Regions from separate parts of the Amycolatopsis sp. cg9 genome, predicted to be linked through region 2. Evidence: riboswitches for the same ligand, from Rfam matches in the RefSeq annotation. Region 2 holds a riboswitch; the other holds the start of a gene.
The links. Region 2 has a riboswitch for thiamine pyrophosphate ahead of thiO (glycine oxidase ThiO). Riboswitches for the same ligand answer to the same signal wherever they lie in the genome.
Positions count from the first base shown of each region.

Region 1 (8,383 bases), 590 kb from region 2:
GGCCCGGCGGGCCACCAGCCAGCCGGCCGCCCGCTCGGCCGCCTCGGGCCGCAAGTCGTACCCCTTGGCCGTGGCCGCTCGGCGCAGGATCTCGAGGAGTTCCGCGTCGGTGTAGGGCGGGAACTCGACCGGCGGGGTGAACCGGGAAGCCAGCCCCGGGTTCGGCGCGCCCCACGCGCCCAGGTCGTCCTTGTTCCCGGTGATGATCACCGCGAGCCGGTCGTGGTGGCGCTCCATCTCGACGACGAGCGTGTCCACGACTTCCTGGTCGGACTCGGCGATGGGCTGACTCAGGAGTCCGTCGACGAACAGCACACCGTCCATCGCCGACCGGACCGCCTCTCGTACCCGGTCCGCGGCCTGGCCGAAGTACGTGGCGGCGAAGTCCGCCCGGGACACCTCCACCACTTGGCCGCGGCGCAACAGCCCCAGCTCGCGCAGGATGGGGCCGGTCATCCGGGCCGCCTCGGTCTTGCCGGTGCCGGGCGGCCCGGCGAACACGAACCTCGGGAGCGGGACGTCACCGCTGCCGAGGAACCGGCGCACTTCCACCAGGCTCGCGAGGTCGTGGATCGCTTCCTTGAACGGTGCCAAGCCGACCACGTCGCCGAGATCCGTCTGCCAGTCGCGAGGCGGGGAGAGCTCCTCGGGTTCGTCCGCCTGCGCCCGGTGCCAGAGCCGCTGGAGCCGGACGCTCTCTTCGTCGACGTCGAGGCGGGCGGTGCTCCAGCCGGCGAGCACCCGCACGACCGGCTCCAGCTTCGTCCAGCTGGGGAGGCTTTCCCCTCGCAGCATCGTGCTGATCTTCTCGTGGCTGACGGTGTCGCGGAAGTCGCCGTCCACGACCGCTTTCGCGATCCGGCGCAACCCCGGCTTCCCGGCACCGCGGTACAGCTCGTGGAGCGCCTCGACGAGGTCGCGATGAGGGCCGGGTGGCAAGCGATCCGGCCCGGGCATGGCGATACCCACGGTTGTCACGGCGCTTCCCCACCCTTGGCGTCGAGAATCGTCAACTCCGGCCGAGCTTACGGGACGAGCCGTCAGTATCCGTCGACCTTCGTCAGCAACCGTTCTCGCGGTGGTGACGTGCCGGAGACTGGGTGCAGGGTCATCCCGAGCACCTTCGGGGCCGTGAACGGGAAGGGGTCTCTCCGTGTCGTCGATATCCGCGCTCGTCGTGAACACGCCGGTGCTGCCGTATGTGCTGGCCGCCGCGACCACCGTCGGCCTGCTCCTGATGGCGGCCGTGGTGCTCACGGCCACCCTGCACACCGACCACCGCCGACGCGCCGACGCTCGACGGGTCTTGAGCATTCTCCTGTCGGCGCTGACCCGCGGACGAGGCCGGTGACGCCGCTTCCCGGCGGGCGTCAACCGACGAGCGCGACGCCGTCCGGGTCGAGCTCCACCCGCACCGCGTCGCCCGCGCGCAGGTCCGACGCCGCCGGGGCCACCGCGTCCACAGTGGACTCCGCCAGGCGCACCACGAGCCGGACGTGCTCGCGGCGGTGGACCGCGGCCACCACTTCGCCGGCCACGCCTTCGGCCGCGACCCGCAGCGCGTGCGGCCGCAAGCCCAGCCGGACCGGGCCGTCGGCGACGTCCGGGAGCGCGACGTCACCGAGGGACGTGTGCACGTGCCCGTCGGCCGCGACGCCGTCCACGAACGTCGTCACGCCGAGGAACCGGGCCACGTCGTCGTCGGCCGGGTTGCGCCACACGCGCAGGACCGCGCCCTCCTGCCGGACCTGCCCGGCGTCGAGCACCGCGACCCGGTCGGCGAGCGTGAACGCCTCTTCCTGATCGTGCGTCACCAAGAGCGCCGTTATCTTGCTGCGCCGCAACAAATCCGCGAGGTCGATGGCCAGCTGCTCGCGCAACCCGGCGTCCAACCCGGACAGCGGCTCGTCGAGCAGCAGCAGCCGCGGCTTCGGCGCGAGCGCCCGAGCCAGCGCGACCCGCTGGGCCTGACCGCCGGAAAGCTCGGTAACGCGCCGCTTTTCGAAGCCGGTCAGGCCGACCAGCGCCAGCAGTTCGGCGACCCGCGGTGCCCACTGCGCGCGGGGAACGCCGTGCATGCGCAGGCCGAAAGCGATGTTCGCGGCGACGTCGCGGTGACCGAAGAGCTGGCCGTCCTGGAACACCAGCCCGAACCCGCGCTTGTGCACCGGCACCGCGCCGAGGTCCTCGCCGTCCCAGCTCACCGAGCCGCGCGCGCCCGGTTCGAGCCCGGTGATCGCGCGCAGCAGCGTCGACTTCCCCGACCCCGACGGGCCGAGCAGCGCCAGCACCTCGCCGTCGGCGATGTCCAGCCGGGCGTCGCGCACCGCGGCGAACGATCCGTAGTGGACGGTCAGGTCCCGCACCGACAGCGCCATCAGAACTCCCCCACCCGGCCGCGTCCGAGCCGGTCGATCAGCGCGACCGCCAGCACCGTCACGAGCATCAGCAGCGCGCACGCGGCGTACGCCATCTGGTTGTTGAGCTCCCCCGGCCGTCCCATCAGCGACGCGATCGCGACCGGCAGCGTCGGCGCCGTCGGCCGGGCGAGGAAGCTGGTCGCGCCGAACTCGCCGAGCGCCACGACGAAGCCGAACCCGGCGGCGGCGACCAGCGGCCGCAGCGCCAGCGGCAGGTCGATCTCGCGCCACACCCGCAGCGGGCTCGCGCCGAGCGTCGACGCGGCCTGCCGCAGCCGGACGTCGACCGAGCGCAGCACCGGCAGCACCATCCGCACGATCAGCGGCGTGATCACCAGCGCCTGGGCCAGCGGGACGAGGTAGGGCGACGTCCGCAGGTCGCCAGGCAGCGCGTCGAGCGTGACCAGGTAGCCGAAGCCGACGGTCACCGCGGACACGCCCAGCGGCAGCATCAGGACGGCGTCCATCGTCTCGCCGAGGCCGCGCGCGGACTTCGCGGGTGAGCGCCGCAGCGCCACCAGCACCACGGACGCGAGCACGCCGACCACGGTCGCGAGCAGCGTCGCGTCGATCGCGACCTTCAGCGAGTTCACCGCGGCGTCCCAGCCGGACACCTGCAGCGCGCCCTTCTCCCCGGTGCCACTCAGCGCGCGGTAGCCCGCGAGGCTCCAGCCGTCCTCAGTGGACACCGACTCGGCGAGCAGCGCGACGATCGGCGTCAGCAGCAGCGCCAGGACGACACCCGCGGCGCCGACGCCCCACCACTCGCCGCCACGCGGCCGCCGTGCGCCGCCGGAACCGGTTTTGGCCCCCTCCTTGCGCCGCCGGGCCAGCCCGCCGAGCACCAGCGCGGCGACCACGGCCGCGAACTGGATCAGGGAAAGCGCCGCCGCGCCCGAAAGGTCCAGGAGGTCGACCGTGCGCAGGTAGATCTCGGTCTCGAGCGTCCGGTACTTCGCGCCGCCGAGGATCAGCACGACCCCGAAACTGGTGGCGCAGAAAAGGAAAACCACGGCCGCGGCGGACGTGACCGCCGGGGCCAGCGCGGGCAGCGTCACCGAGCGGAAGGCCCGCCACGGGGACGCGCCGAGCGCGCGGGCGGCGTCGGTCGTCCGCGAATCCAGCCGCGCCCACAGCCCGGCGACCGTGCGCGCGACGACGGCGACGTTGAAGAAGGCGTTGGCGAGCACGATCGGCAGCACGCCGCCGTCCGGCCAGAGCGCGCGGAACGCCAGCCCGACGACGACGGTCGGCAGCACGAACGGCACCAGCACCAGCGTCCGCGCCAGGCCGACGCCGGGCAGCTTCACCCGGGCCAGCAGGAACGCCACCGGGAGCCCGGCCACCACCGCCACCAGCGTCGACGCGGCCGCGCTCGCGACGGTGAACCCGGCCAGCTGCCAGGTCCGCGCGTCGCCGAGGACGACGTCGAGGCCGCCCGCGGCGAACCCGCGCCCGACGATCGCCAGCACCGGCCAGGCGAAGAAGACCACCAGGAAGCCGATCGGGGCCAGCCCCAGCAACGCCAGGCCGAGCCCCCGAGCCTGCCTTGGCGGGGCTACGACTGCACGAGCGTGCGCCATTCGCCGATCCACTTCTCCCGGCCGGCCTGCACCTGGTCCGCCGTCAGCGTCTGCGGCTTCTGCGGCAGCGGCGCGACCTGCGCCCAGCCCGCGGGCAGGTCGACGCCCTGGCGCGCCGGGTAGACGTACATGTTGGCCGCGACGGTCGCCTGGAACTGCTGCGACAGCAGGAAGTCGACGACCTTGCGCGCGCTCTCGGTCTGCTTGCCGCCGGCGAGCACGCCGGCGTACTCGACCTGCCGGTAGCAGGTGTCGAGCAGCGCCTTGGTGCGCGGCTTCCCGTCGTCCCCGACCTCGGCGGCGGGCGAAGACGCATACGACACGACGATCGGCCGCGGTCCCTTGCCGGAGGAGCCGGAGAACTCCTTGGTGTAGGCCTCTTCCCAGCCGCTGACGACCTTGAGGCCGTTGGCCTTCAGCTTCGTCCAGTAGTCCTGCCAACCGGCCTCGCCGTACTTCGCGATGGTGCCGAGGAGGAAGGCGAGCCCGGGCGACGCCGTGGCCGGGTCCTCGGCGACGAGGAGGTCCTTGTACTTCGGGTCGGCCAGGTCGTCGTAGCTGGCCGGCGCCGGGATCCCCTTGGTGGCGAAGTAGTTCGCGTCGACGTTGACGCAGACGTCCCCGACGTCGACGGCGGACAACCGGTGCTCGGGATCGACGGCGTACCGCTGCGGCCCGCGGTCGGCCTCCGGGCTGGTGTAGGGCTCGAAGACGCCTTCCTTGAGCGCGCGCGAAGCGAAGGTCGAGTCGACGCCGTACGCGACGTCGCCGACCGGGTTGGCCTTGGTGAGCACGAGCTTGTTGGTCAGCGATCCGGCGTCGCCCTGCTTGAGCACGGAGATCTTGATGCCCGACTGCTTCTGGAAGGCGTCGAGCACCTCCTGCGGCGCCAGGAAGGAGTCGTGCGTCACGAGGGTGACGGTGGGCGTCTGCTGCGTGCCACCGTCGCCGTCCGACAGCGAGCACCCCGCGGCGACGACGCTGACGACGGCGATGGCCGTCGCCGCGCGAACAGCCCTGCGTTTCATCTACCCCTCCTGCACTTCGCCGGACGAGGAGGGAAGCCCTCCCTTCGCCGGCATGATCCGGTCAGGTGCGAACGGTCGCGGGGTGACCCGCCTCTCAGCCCGGCTGACCGGACTCCCGTGGCAACCGTGCAGCGTAGTCCAGGACGGACGACCATGGAGACATGACGGAAATCTTGAGCGACTCCGAGGCCGACGGACGACTGGGCGCGAGCTGGACCAGGTCGGGTGCGGTGATCTCCCGCGAGGTGGAACTCGCCTCGTTCCCCCAGGCGATCGAGGTGGTCGACCGGGTGGCGGTGCTGGCCGAGGCGGCCGACCACCACCCGGACATCGACATCCGCTGGCGCACCCTGACGTTCCGGCTCTCCACCCATTCGGCGGGCGGCCTGACGGCGAAGGACTTCTCGCTGGCTTCACAGATCGACTCGGTGCTGTCATCGCTGTGATCTCGGTTACGCTGAGTGCACTTTTTCGCGGTTTCGACGTCTCTCGGTAAACGACTTTTGCTAGGAGAGACGGGTCATGACGCAGGCGATCGTGGTCGGCACAGCAGCATTCGCAACGATGGTGGCAGCAGCAGGCGGCGTCCTCTGGTTCACCGCCCGGGGCCGCCGTCACCCGGATGCCGGTGAGTTCGATCACAGCCGCTAACGAAGGGCATGATCAGCGCGCTGAGCAGGGCGGAAGCATCGATTTCGACCCTGGGAAACGCCATGAACAGCACCGCCGCCCTCACCCCCGCGCAGCGCGCCTGGATCAACGCCCTCGCCCCCGCGGTGGTGCTGATCGCGATTGCCCTGATGGGCCTGCTCGGCTGAGTACGTTCGCGCCGTCGCTCTGATCATCGGAGCGACGGCGTCTTTCATCCGACCCGGATCTGGTCCGGCGCTGGGAACGCGGCCGGGGGCTCGTCTTCGACGGTCCAGTACTCGAGGCAGGAAAGCCGGCCTTCGTCGACGAACACGATGAGCCCGCCATCCGGCACGTCGGCTTCGACCGCAGCCCGCTCCGTGATTTCGGCCGTCGGCGTGGCGTCGTCGACCACGAGGCAGACGGTCGGGCACCCGCAGCCGCAGCTCCCGCTCACCTGCGCGGTGGCGGCTTGCACTCGCAGTTCGACCGCGCCGGGGAAGTCACCGGCGAGTAGGACGTCGAGGACCGCGCGCTCGTCCGGGGTCAGCGAACGATTCAAGTGTCCTCCATCTACTCATCAGCCTTCGTGGAATTGCCACGAACTTAGTACTTGGGCCATTCGCTCACGCCCAGTAATCTCGTGGATGTGGATCGTGAGGGGAGTGCCGCAGAAGCCAGGTTGGCCGTCCTCGCGCAGCAGATCTGGCACGGCAGCCGCGAGCCAGGCGACTTCATGGACGCGTTCGCGAGCACGGTGGTGTACGCGCAGCGGCCGGAGTCACCCGCTCTACTGGTGACCGACCTCGGGGAGCGGGGCCGGTGGATGGTCGTGTTCACCACTGTCGAGAGGCTGGCCGCGCACGCGGGCGAATGCGACTGCTTCACCACGACGGGGGCGGATCTTCTGGAACTGGTACCGCCGGGTGTGGGTCTGATGGTCGACCCCGACGATACGCACCGGTTCCCCGTGCTGTCGCGGATGGCACCACCTGAGGTGATCGCACGAGCATGGGTTCAGGCCGACCGGCGGCGACATCGGACGGCGTAATCACCTGACGCGAGCCACGGGGTGCGGAGCGGTGGATGGTCCAGGCTTCCACGTCGACGTCGACGTGCTGGAGAGTGCGTCGAAGAACATGAGCGCAGTAGTGCACGACCAGAGCAGTTTCGAGTTACGCGGGTTGTGCGGTGAGTCCCGGCTGTACGGCCATAACGGTGTTCACGAGGCCCTGGCGGAGCTGTGCGCGAGGTGGAGCGTCGGACTGGATGCGCTGTCCGACCGGGCCGGTGATCTCGGCGACCTGCTGGGCCAGGCCGCCGCTGCCTACCGCGCGGTCGAGCACGACAACACCGCGTCCTTGAAGTCCGATCCCGGTTGGGGCGCGGTCACGCCCGACGAGCCCACGATCGGTGGCGTGTGATGGCAGAGCTCGGCCAGACCGACGATCCGAAGTCCTTGGTGCCCGGCGACCCGCCGGCGGTGTTCGAGAACGCCCGGGTGCTATACGAGCGCGCCAAGACGGCACACGCCGTCGGCGAGGCGCTCAAGCGGATCGACACCGGAGCATGGCAGGGACCGGCCGCGAACAAGTTTCACGAGGATCATCAAACCGAAGTACCCCGCTGGGGCCAGGCCGGCGACTCCTTGGACAACGCCGCCTCGGCGCTGACCGACTTCGCGAACTGCCTGTCCTGGGCACAAGGGCAGGCAGCGGAAGCCATCGCGCGGTGGGAAGAGGGTGACAACGCCACGCGGCAAGCCAGAGCCGATCACGACCGTGCCACCGCCGATGCCGAAGCCGAAACCAGGGCCAACGCACAAAGGGGCGATCCGACCGTGGTGCAGGCACCGCCGTTCGTCGATCCGGGCGAGCCCCAGCGTCAGGCTGCCCGGGACATCCTTGGCCGCGCCCGTCAGCAGCTGGCGAACGTCGGCGGCCTGACAGCCGATGCCTTGCGCTACGAGGGAGCCGCAGCGCCACAAGACTCGCGAAAGCAGGCTGACGCGAACTTTTTCGGCGGTATTTGGGACAGCATCAAGGGCGCCGGAGAAGGCCTGTACCAGGTTCTCGCCGATCCGGCGGAAGTGGTCGCGGCGATGGCGCACAACATCGCGCACCCGGTCGACACCTTCAAGGAGATGGTCGCTTGGGACGACTGGGCGAATGGGCACGGCGACCGCGCCTTGGGCAAGATCACCGGCAACGCGCTGGTCGGGTTCAGTGCGTTCGGCCTGGGAAAGGTGATCAAAGGTTCGCCTCGGCACGGCGAGCACGAACCAGATTCGGAAAATGGACTCCCGCGAGAGGGCGGATCCCCGGACGCGCCCACCAGCTTCGCCCCGGCCGACGTATCGCGAGTGAAGGAGCACCTGTCACGCCCCGGCCTCGATCACTTCGGACCGAACGATGTGATGCTGGACAGGATCGGCAAGGCCCTCGCGGAGGGGAAGCCCCTGTCCGAGGCACAAACCAACTTCATGCGCCACGAAACGCTCGAGGCGAAGCTGATGGATGGCGGAATGGGCTACGACGATGCGCACGCCGAGGCGCTGCAAACGCATCCTCCCGGCAAGAATTATGATCCCGACGTGATCGACCAGGAGCCCCTGTTCGGTCCGTGGTGGCGGAAGATGAACGGGTTGGGACCGCGATGACGATCGTAGAAGTGGAAAAACACGGGATCGTCGCGATCGGCGAAGGTGATCACCCCGCGACCT
Region 1 is NZ_CP166850.1:1,149,594-1,157,976, forward strand. Features, by position in the region: gene AB5J73_RS05030 (AAA family ATPase) at 1-978, opposite strand, end outside; gene AB5J73_RS05035 (hypothetical protein) at 1,154-1,351, shown strand; gene AB5J73_RS05040 (ABC transporter ATP-binding protein) at 1,371-2,378, opposite strand; gene AB5J73_RS05045 (ABC transporter permease) at 2,378-4,003, opposite strand; gene AB5J73_RS05050 (thiamine ABC transporter substrate binding subunit) at 3,979-5,031, opposite strand; TPP riboswitch at 5,053-5,160, opposite strand; gene AB5J73_RS05055 (4a-hydroxytetrahydrobiopterin dehydratase) at 5,193-5,477, shown strand; gene AB5J73_RS05060 (hypothetical protein) at 5,554-5,682, shown strand; gene AB5J73_RS05065 (hypothetical protein) at 5,691-5,849, shown strand; gene AB5J73_RS05070 (hypothetical protein) at 5,894-6,223, opposite strand; gene AB5J73_RS05075 (SseB family protein) at 6,344-6,712, shown strand; gene AB5J73_RS05080 (hypothetical protein) at 6,744-7,085, shown strand; gene AB5J73_RS05085 (putative T7SS-secreted protein) at 7,085-8,320, shown strand; gene AB5J73_RS05090 (hypothetical protein) at 8,284-8,383, shown strand, end outside.
Region 1: another riboswitch for thiamine pyrophosphate. It lies ahead of AB5J73_RS05050 (thiamine ABC transporter substrate binding subunit); the one in region 2 lies ahead of thiO (glycine oxidase ThiO).

Region 2 (8,383 bases):
CGCTTTCGCCCAGAAGCGCTGCGGCACCCGGCCCGCACCGCGAGCCAGGTGACCGGCCACGACGGCCGACCGCATCGCCGACGCCATCCGCTCCGGATCGGCCGCCCGGGTGACGGCCGTGGACAGCAGGACAGCGTCGCAGCCGAGCTCCATCGCCAGGGTCGCGTCCGACGCCGTGCCGATTCCGGCGTCCAGGATCACCGGCACGCCCGCTCGCGACACGATCAGCTCGATGTTGTGCGGATTCCGGATGCCGAGCCCGGTGCCGATCGGCGCGCCCAGCGGCATCACCGCGGCGCAGCCCGCCTCTTCCAGGCGCAGCGCGAGCACCGGGTCGTCGTTCGTGTAGGCGAACACGGTGAACCCGTCGGCGGTCAGCCGTTCGGCCGCGTCGAGGGTTTCGATCGGGTCCGGGAGCAGCGTGCGGTCGTCGGCGTGCACCTCGAGCTTGATCAGGTCGGTACCGAGGGCTTCCCGCGCGAGCTGCGCGGTGAGCACCGCTTCGGCGGCCGTGCGGCAGCCCGCGGTGTTCGGCAGCAGCCCGATGCCGAGCCGCTTGAGCAGTTCGAGGACACCGGAACCGCCTTCGGCGTCGGCGCGGCGCATGGCGACGGTGGTCAGCTCGGTGCCGGAGGCGACCAGTGCGCGTTCGAGCACGGCGAGGTTGGCCGCGCCGCCGGTGCCGATGATCAGCCGGGACGACAGCTTGGCGGTGCCGATGACCAGCGGTTCTTCGTCCACTTCAGCCTCCCTGGACCGCGGTGAGCACGTCCACGCCCGCGCCCTTGGGCACGGTGGTGGCCGCCCAGTCGGCGCGGCGGACGACGACGCCGTCGACCGCCACGGCGATCCCGGGCCGCTGTCCGCCGGACGCGTCGAGGACGTCGGCGACGGTCGCGCCGTCCGGGAACTCCGTCCACTCGCCGTTGAGCTTGATCTCCATCACACGTGCTCCTTCTGGTGCAGCCGGACGGGCGAAGCCGCCTCGACGCCTTCGGGTGGCTCCTCCCCCTCGAGCCAGGCGACCACGGCGGCCGCGGTCACGGGGGCCATCAGCAGGCCGTTGCGGTGGTGCCCGGTCGCGGCGAAGACGCCGTCGTCCAGCACACCGATGTAGGGCAGCACGTCCCGGCTCGCGGCCCGCAGCCCGGCGGCGGTCTCGGCCAGCTCGTACTCGGTGATCGCGGGGAAGACGCGTTCGGCGCCTTCGAGCAGCTCGCGCACGCCGCGCGCGGTGACGGCCCGGTCGAAGCCCGCCTCGTACTGCGTGGCGCCGAGGACGAGCTCCTGCTCGCCGCGCGGGACGAGGTAGATCGGCCGGCCCTCGACGACGGCCCGCACGGTGTGCGCGGGCGGTGGCAGGCAGCCGCGACGCGGCTTCAGCCGCAGGATCTCGCCCTTGAGCGGCCGGACGGCCCCGGCCAGCTGCGGGTGCAGCCGCCCGGTCCAGGCGCCCGCGGCGAGCACGACGGCTTCGGCGTCCGGCAGCGTTTCGACGCGCTCGCGCACGAACCGGACGTCGTGGTTGACGCAGGCCGCGTACAGCGCGTTGAGCAGTTTCCGGTTGTCCACGGCCAGGTCGCCGGGCACGTGGAGTCCACTTCGGACGGACCCGACGCCGGGTTCGAGCCGCTTGGTCTCCCGTGCGGTCAAGCGTTCGGCGGCGCGGCCGATCGAGTGCAGGTAGCCGGCGAGGATGTCGAGGTGCCCGGCGTCGGCGCTGTCGAACGCGACGACGAGCGTCCCGTGCCCGGCGAGGCCCGGGTCGACGCCTTCCCGCGCGAGGTCGCTCGCGAAGCCGGGCCAGCGTTCCAGCGAAGCTTCGCCGAGGCTGAGCACGTCTTCTTCGCCGGGCCAGGCCTCGGTGACCGGGGCCAGCATGCCCCCGGCCAGCCAGGACGCGCCGCCGCGGGCGGGCTCGGGATCGTGCACGGTGACGTCGTGGCCCGCCTTCGCGGCCCGCCACGCCGCGGACAGGCCGATCACGCCGCCGCCCACCACTGCCAGGTTCGTCATGGGATCACGCTCCCTGCGCCGGCATGACCCGGATCAGGTTCCACGGTCGGAGCGGCAGCTCCCTCTCAGCCCGTGCCTCGGGCTCCCGTGCGGACTCCCTCACCCTAACTCGCGCGGTACGGTCGCCGCTATGCCCGCCCTCTCCGGTGACAAGATCCGCGCCCGCCTCGACGCGGCGCGCCTGTACCTGTGCACGGATGCCCGCACCTCCCGCGGCGACCTGGCTTCGTTCGCCGACGCGGCGCTGGCCGGCGGTGTCGACGTGATCCAGCTGCGCGACAAGACCGGCGGCGCGCCGCTGGAGGCCGCTGCCGAAATCGCGGCGCTGGAGGTGCTGGCCGAGGCGTGCGCCCGCCACGGGGCGCTGCTGTCGGTGAACGACCGGGCGGACGTGGCACTGGCGGTCGGCGCGGATGTGCTCCACCTCGGCCAGGACGACATCCCGGTCCCGCTGGCCCGCCGCATCCTCGGCGACGACGTCGTGATCGGCCGCTCGACGCACTCCCTCGACCAGGCGCTGTCGGCCGCGGCGGAGCCCGGGGTGGACTACTTCTGCACCGGCCCGTGCTGGCCGACGCCGACCAAGCCGGGCCGCGACGCACCGGGCCTCGACCTGGTGCGCGCGGTGGCCGGCTGGGCCCCGGAACGGCCGTGGTTCGCGATCGGCGGCATCGACGGCGACCGCCTGCCTTCGGTGCTGGACGCCGGCGCGTCCCGCATCGTCGTCGTCCGGGCCATCACGGAGGCCGAGGACCCGGCCGAGGCGGCCCGCGCGCTCCGCTCCCACCTGGTCTGAGCCGGATGCGCTGAAGGCCACCATCACGGCACCTGGTGCCCATGGTGGTGGCCTTCAGCGGCGTTACGGGGTCGGGGTGGTCGCCGCGCCTTGGCTGGTGGGCGGGGTGGTGGTGGCCGGGGCCGAGGTCGACGGCTGCTGCGTCGACGTGCTCGGCGTGGTGGTCGGGGTCTCCGACGAGGTCGTCGGGGCCGTCGACGTGTCCGACGGGGTCGTGGTCGTCTCCGTCGGGGAGACCTGGGTGTCCGTCGGGGTCGTGGGCGTCGTCGACGGGGTTGTGTCGGGGTGACCGCCGCCGCCGAAGATCTTGCCGATGCTCGTGCCCGTGCCGCCGCCGATCTGGGTGCCCGTCGCCGACTCGAAGCCGACGATCGCCAGGATCGCCACCGCGAACGCCGCCACGCTGGTGCCGATGATCAACGGCCAGCGCAGTTTCCGCAGCCGCGAGGGTCCGGCCTCCTCGGGTTTCGGCAGCTGGACCGTGGGTTGTTCGGTGAGCGGCAGCTCTTCGGGTTCGACCGCCCCGCGCCGCCGGATCCCCGACGTCGCCAGCACGCGGGCCTTGAGCGCCGCTTCGCGCGTGCGTTGCAGCGAGCGCAAGTACAGCTCGCCGCCGACCGTCGACACCACGCTCGCCACGCCCGCGCCGACCACCGTGCCCGCCACGCCGAGCGTCGAGCCCAGCAGCGCCGCGGTCACCGCCGCGAGCGCCGCCGCCGCCACCTGGGCGATGCGAAGGCCCGACTTCTCCTCCGTCTTTTCTTCGGAAGCCGCTGAGTTCTCCTTTGTCATGATCCCGATCCGGTAGTCCGTCTTCTCCCCTTGTCCAACGGTTAAGGCGCGCGAGGAACTCCCCTCGTTGCCGCGGCGTGAGGAGGACCACTCCGTCTGTCCACAATAGACACTCCAAACCGAACGATTTCTTGACATACTCGGCACATGGAACTGGTGACGATCTCCGACATCGAGGCCGCCGCGAAGCGCGTCGAAGGTGTCGCCGTGCGCACGCCCCTGTTGGTCCAGACGTGGGATCCCCGCGGCACCCTGTGGCTCAAACCCGAGAGCCTGCAACCGATCGGCGCGTTCAAGGTGCGCGGCGCGTTCAACGCGATCGGCTCGCTCGACGACGCCGCGCGCGAACGAGGTGTCATCGCCTACTCGAGCGGCAACCACGCGCAGGCGGTCGCGTACGCGGCGCAGCGGTACGGCGTGCCCGCGGTGATCGTCGTGCCGGACGTCGCGCCGCGGATCAAGGTCGAGGCCACCCGCGCGTACGGCGCCGAGGTGATCGAGGTGCCGATCGGCGAGCACGAGGCGAAAGCGCGTGAACTGGCTGCCGAACGCGGGCTGACCCTCGTCCCGCCCTTCGACGACGCGGCCATCATCGCCGGGCAGGGCACCGCGGGCTTGGAGATCGCCGAAGACCTGCCGGCGGTCGACGTCGTCCTGGTCCCCATCAGCGGCGGCGGGCTGGCGGCCGGCGTCGGCACCGCGATCAAGGCCCGCTGCCCGCGGGCGCGGGTGATCGGCGTCGAGCCGGCGCTGGCCGCGGACGCCGCCGACAGCCTCCAGCGCGGCGAGCTGGTCCGGTGGCCGCAGGCCGACCGCGCCCGCACGATCGCCGACGGCCTGCGCTCACAGCCGTCCGAACTGACCTTCGCGCACCTGCGGGAAGTAGTGGACCAGATGGTCACGGTCACCGAGGACGAGATCCGCGAGGCCGTGCGCGTCCTGGCCCGCAAGGCCCGCCTGGTCGCCGAGCCCAGCGGCGCGGTGACGACGGCGGCGTACCTCTTCCACGCCGGCGAGCTGCCGGCCGGCAAGACGGTCGTCCTCGTCTCCGGCGGCAACGCCGACCCGGCGATGTTCGCGGAGATCCTCGCCGGCTGACCCCCCGCCCCAAGCGCCCCAATGTGGCGTTGGTTGCGTCCAGCGCACCGAACGCCACATTGGGTGCGTCTGACGCACCGAACGCCACATTGGGGCGCTCCGGGCTAGGAGCCGGCGACCGGGGTCGCGCCGCCGCGGACGTGCGTCGGCGGGCCCTCGACGCCGCAGTGGTAGCACTCGCCCAGGTGGGGGCACTCGTCGTCGGGTTTCGCCGTCGGCGGGGGTTCGAGGACGCCGTTGTGGATGCCCAGCGCGATCAGGCCGCCCGCGATGGCCAGCGCCGCGCAGATGATCAGCGCCGTCCGCCAGCCCGCGGTGAGCGCCACCGGGTCCGCGTACGCCTCGCCGGTCAGCCCGGCCGCCGCGGGCAGCACCGCCACCGCCAGCAGTCCGCCCGAGCGCGCGATCGCGTTGTTGACGCCGGAGGCGACCCCGGCGAAGCGGTCCGGGGCCGCGGCGAGGACCGTCGCGGTCACCGGGGCCACGACCGTCGCCAGGCCGAGCCCGAACACCACCACCGCGGGCAGCACCGTGCCGAGGTAGGACGCGCCGGGCGCGATGCGCAGCATCAGCAGCATCCCGATGCCGACGACGATCGGGCCGACCACCAGCTGCGTGCGCGGGCCGATGCGCTGCGCGAGCGCGCCGGAGCGCCCCGAAAGCAGCAGCATGACGACCGTCAGCGGCAGCCCCGCCAGCCCGGCCGCGGTCGGCGAATAGCCGAGCGACACCTGCAGCTGCATGACCAGCAGCATCATCACCCCGCCGAGCGCCGCGTAGACGACGAACGTCAGCGCGTTCGAGAGCGTGAACGTCCGGTCGCGGAACAGCGAGGGCGGCACGAGCGGTTCGGCCGAGCGGTGCTGGACGAGGACGAACGCGGCCAGGCCCGCGATCCCGAGCAGGCCCGCGACCAGCACGATCGGGTCGCCGATGCCGCGGCCCGGCGCCTCCACCAGCGCGCCGGTCACCCCGGCGAGGCCGACGGCGCCGAGCGCGGCGGCGCCGAAGTCCGGGTGGCCGGTGGCCTCCGGGTCGCGCGATTCGGGCACGAACTTCCGCGCCATCAGGACCACGGCGACGGCGATGGGCACGTTGATCAGGAACGCCAGCCGCCACGACCAGACCTGCACGAGGAACCCGCCGAGCAGCGGGCCGGCGGCGGCCGCGATGCCGCCGAGGCCGGACCACGCGCCGATCGCGCGGGCGCGGGCGTCGTGCGCGAAGGACGCCTGGAGGATCGCGAGCGACCCCGGCGTCAGCAGCGCGCCGCCGATGCCCTGCAGGATCCGCGTCGCGACGAGCATCTCGGTGGACGTCGCGGCGGCGCAGAGCCCGGAGGCGACGCCGAACCAGACGACGCCGACGAGGTACGTGCGGCGCCGTCCGTAGCGGTCGCCGAGCGAGCCGGCGACGAGGATGAGCGCGGCGAGCGCCAGCAGGTACCCGTCGAGGATCCATTGGAGCCCGGCGACGGAGGCGCCCAGCTCGGCGCCGATGCGGGGCAGGGCGACGTTGACGATGGTGCCGTCGAGCATCGCCATGCCCGACCCGAGGATGGTGGTGGCGAGGACGCCGCGCGCGGCGCGCGTCCCCCACCGGATCCCGGTGTCTTCGGTGGCAGTCACCCGGTCACTTCACCGCGACCGGGGACCGCCGTCAACCGGGCCGCTTACGGCAGCAGCGTGGTCACGAACTTGTAGCGGTCGCCGCGGTAGACCGAGCGGGCGAATTCGACCGGCTTGCCGTCCGTGGCGAACGAGTGCCGGGTCAGCATCAGCACCGGCATGCCGACGTCGGCGCCGAGCATCTCCGCTTCCTGCGGTCCGGCGAGCGACGTCTCGATCGTCTCTTCGGCGCGCTCGAGTTCGACCCCGTAGTGCTCGCGCAGAACGGCGTACAACGAGCCGCCCGCCGAGACGTGCTTGCGCAGTCCGCGGAAACGGCCGAGCGGGAGGTGCGTGGTCTCCAGCGCCATCGGCTGGGAGTCCGCGAGTCGAAGGCGTCGAAGGCGAAGAATTTTCGCACCCGTGCGGATTCCGAGGAGCTTCGCGAGGTCACCCTCGACCGGCAGCTCCTCGACTTCCAGGAGCTTCGACGACGGCTTCAGGCCCTGCTTGCGCATGTCCTCGGTGTACGACGACAACTGCAGCCGCTGCGCGAGCTTCGGCTCGGCCGCGAAGGTGCCTTTCCCCTGCACCCGGTGCAGGCGGCCCTCGGCCGTCAGGTCCGCCAGCGCCTGGCGCACGGTGGTGCGGGAGACCGTGAACTCCCCGGCGAGCGCGCGTTCGGTCGGGATCGGCGACCCGGGCGGGAGGACGTCCAAGAGGTCGAGGAGGTGCTGTTTCAGTGCCCAATATTTGGGTTCGCGCTGCCCGCGCATCCCGGCGACGGTGCCCGCCTCGCCCGTGGTGGTGGTCTCCAACATGCCCGACTCCCTATGCCTTCCCTCATCGCACGCCACGTCCCCGTATGAAACGTACCCTTTTCCACCGACGCGCCGCCCCACTAACATTGGTCTAGACCTGACCGACGCCGCCTGAGTCCGGTACATAATGCCGGAGGTGGAGAGGAAAATGATGACCCAACAACGGCCCGGCGAGCACATGGCCGCGGAGATCGCCCAGCAGCCGGACGTCTTGGCGGGACTGGTGCAGCGTCAGTCGGAAATCGCCGGGGTGGCGGAAAAGATCTCACAACGGCCCCCGCGGTTCGCTTTGCTCGCCGCGCGTGGATCGAGTGACCACGCAGCGTTGTACGCGAAGTACCTGATCGAGGTACTCCTCGGCCTGCCGGCCGGTCTGGTTTCCCCGTCCACGGCGACGCTGTACGGCGCCCGGCCCGACCTGCGGGACGTGCTGTTCGTCACGGTCAGCCAGAGCGGCGGCTCGCCTGACCTGATCGAGGTCACCGAAACGGCGCGGCGCCAGGGCGCGCTGACCGTTTCCGTGACCAACACCCCGGACTCGCCGCTGCGGGCGGCGTCCGAGCTCGGCATCGACATCGGCGCCGGCGTCGAGCAGGCCGTCGCGGCGACCAAGACGTACTCCGCGACGCTGATGGCGCTCTACCTGCTCATCGACGCGGTGCGCGGCGGCAAGGCGGCCGACGCCGAGAAGATCGGCGAGCTGGCGCAGCAAACCCTCGACGGCTCCACCGAGGGCGTCCAGCGGGCGGTCGACCGGTACCGGTTCGTGAACCGGGTCCTGACCGCCGCCCGCGGCTACTCCTACGCGACCGCGTTGGAGGCGTCGCTCAAGCTCGCCGAGACGAGCTACCTGGCGGCCCGCGCGTACAGCGGCGCGGACCTGCTGCACGGCCCGGTGGCGGCGGTCGACGACCAGACCGCGGTGCTGGCGGTGACCAGCGCCGGGCACGGTGCCGAAGCCATGCGCGACGTCATCGACGCCGTCGCCAAGCGCGGCGCGGACGTCGTCGCGGTCGGTTCGGCGTCCGCGGACACCCCCGCGGCACTGCGGATCGACGTGCCGCAGACCGTCGAGGAGCTGGCGCCGATCCTGGAGATCCTGCCCGTCCAGCAGATCGCGCTGGGCCTGTCGCTCGCCCGCGGCGGCGACCCGGACAACCCGCGCGGCCTGCTCAAGGTGACCAAGACCCGGTGACCTCCGCGATCGGCGTCGACGCCGGCGGCACGTCGACCAGGGCCGCACTGGTCGACGC
Region 2 is NZ_CP166850.1:1,740,507-1,748,889, forward strand. Features, by position in the region: gene AB5J73_RS07935 (thiazole synthase) at 1-741, opposite strand, end outside; gene thiS (sulfur carrier protein ThiS) at 743-943, opposite strand; gene thiO (glycine oxidase ThiO) at 943-2,016, opposite strand; TPP riboswitch at 2,010-2,115, opposite strand; gene thiE (thiamine phosphate synthase) at 2,147-2,812, shown strand; gene AB5J73_RS07955 (hypothetical protein) at 2,876-3,604, opposite strand; gene AB5J73_RS07960 (threonine/serine dehydratase) at 3,752-4,702, shown strand; gene AB5J73_RS07965 (MFS transporter) at 4,807-6,330, opposite strand; gene AB5J73_RS07970 (GntR family transcriptional regulator) at 6,375-7,130, opposite strand; gene AB5J73_RS07975 (SIS domain-containing protein) at 7,279-8,325, shown strand; gene AB5J73_RS07980 (N-acetylglucosamine kinase) at 8,322-8,383, shown strand, end outside.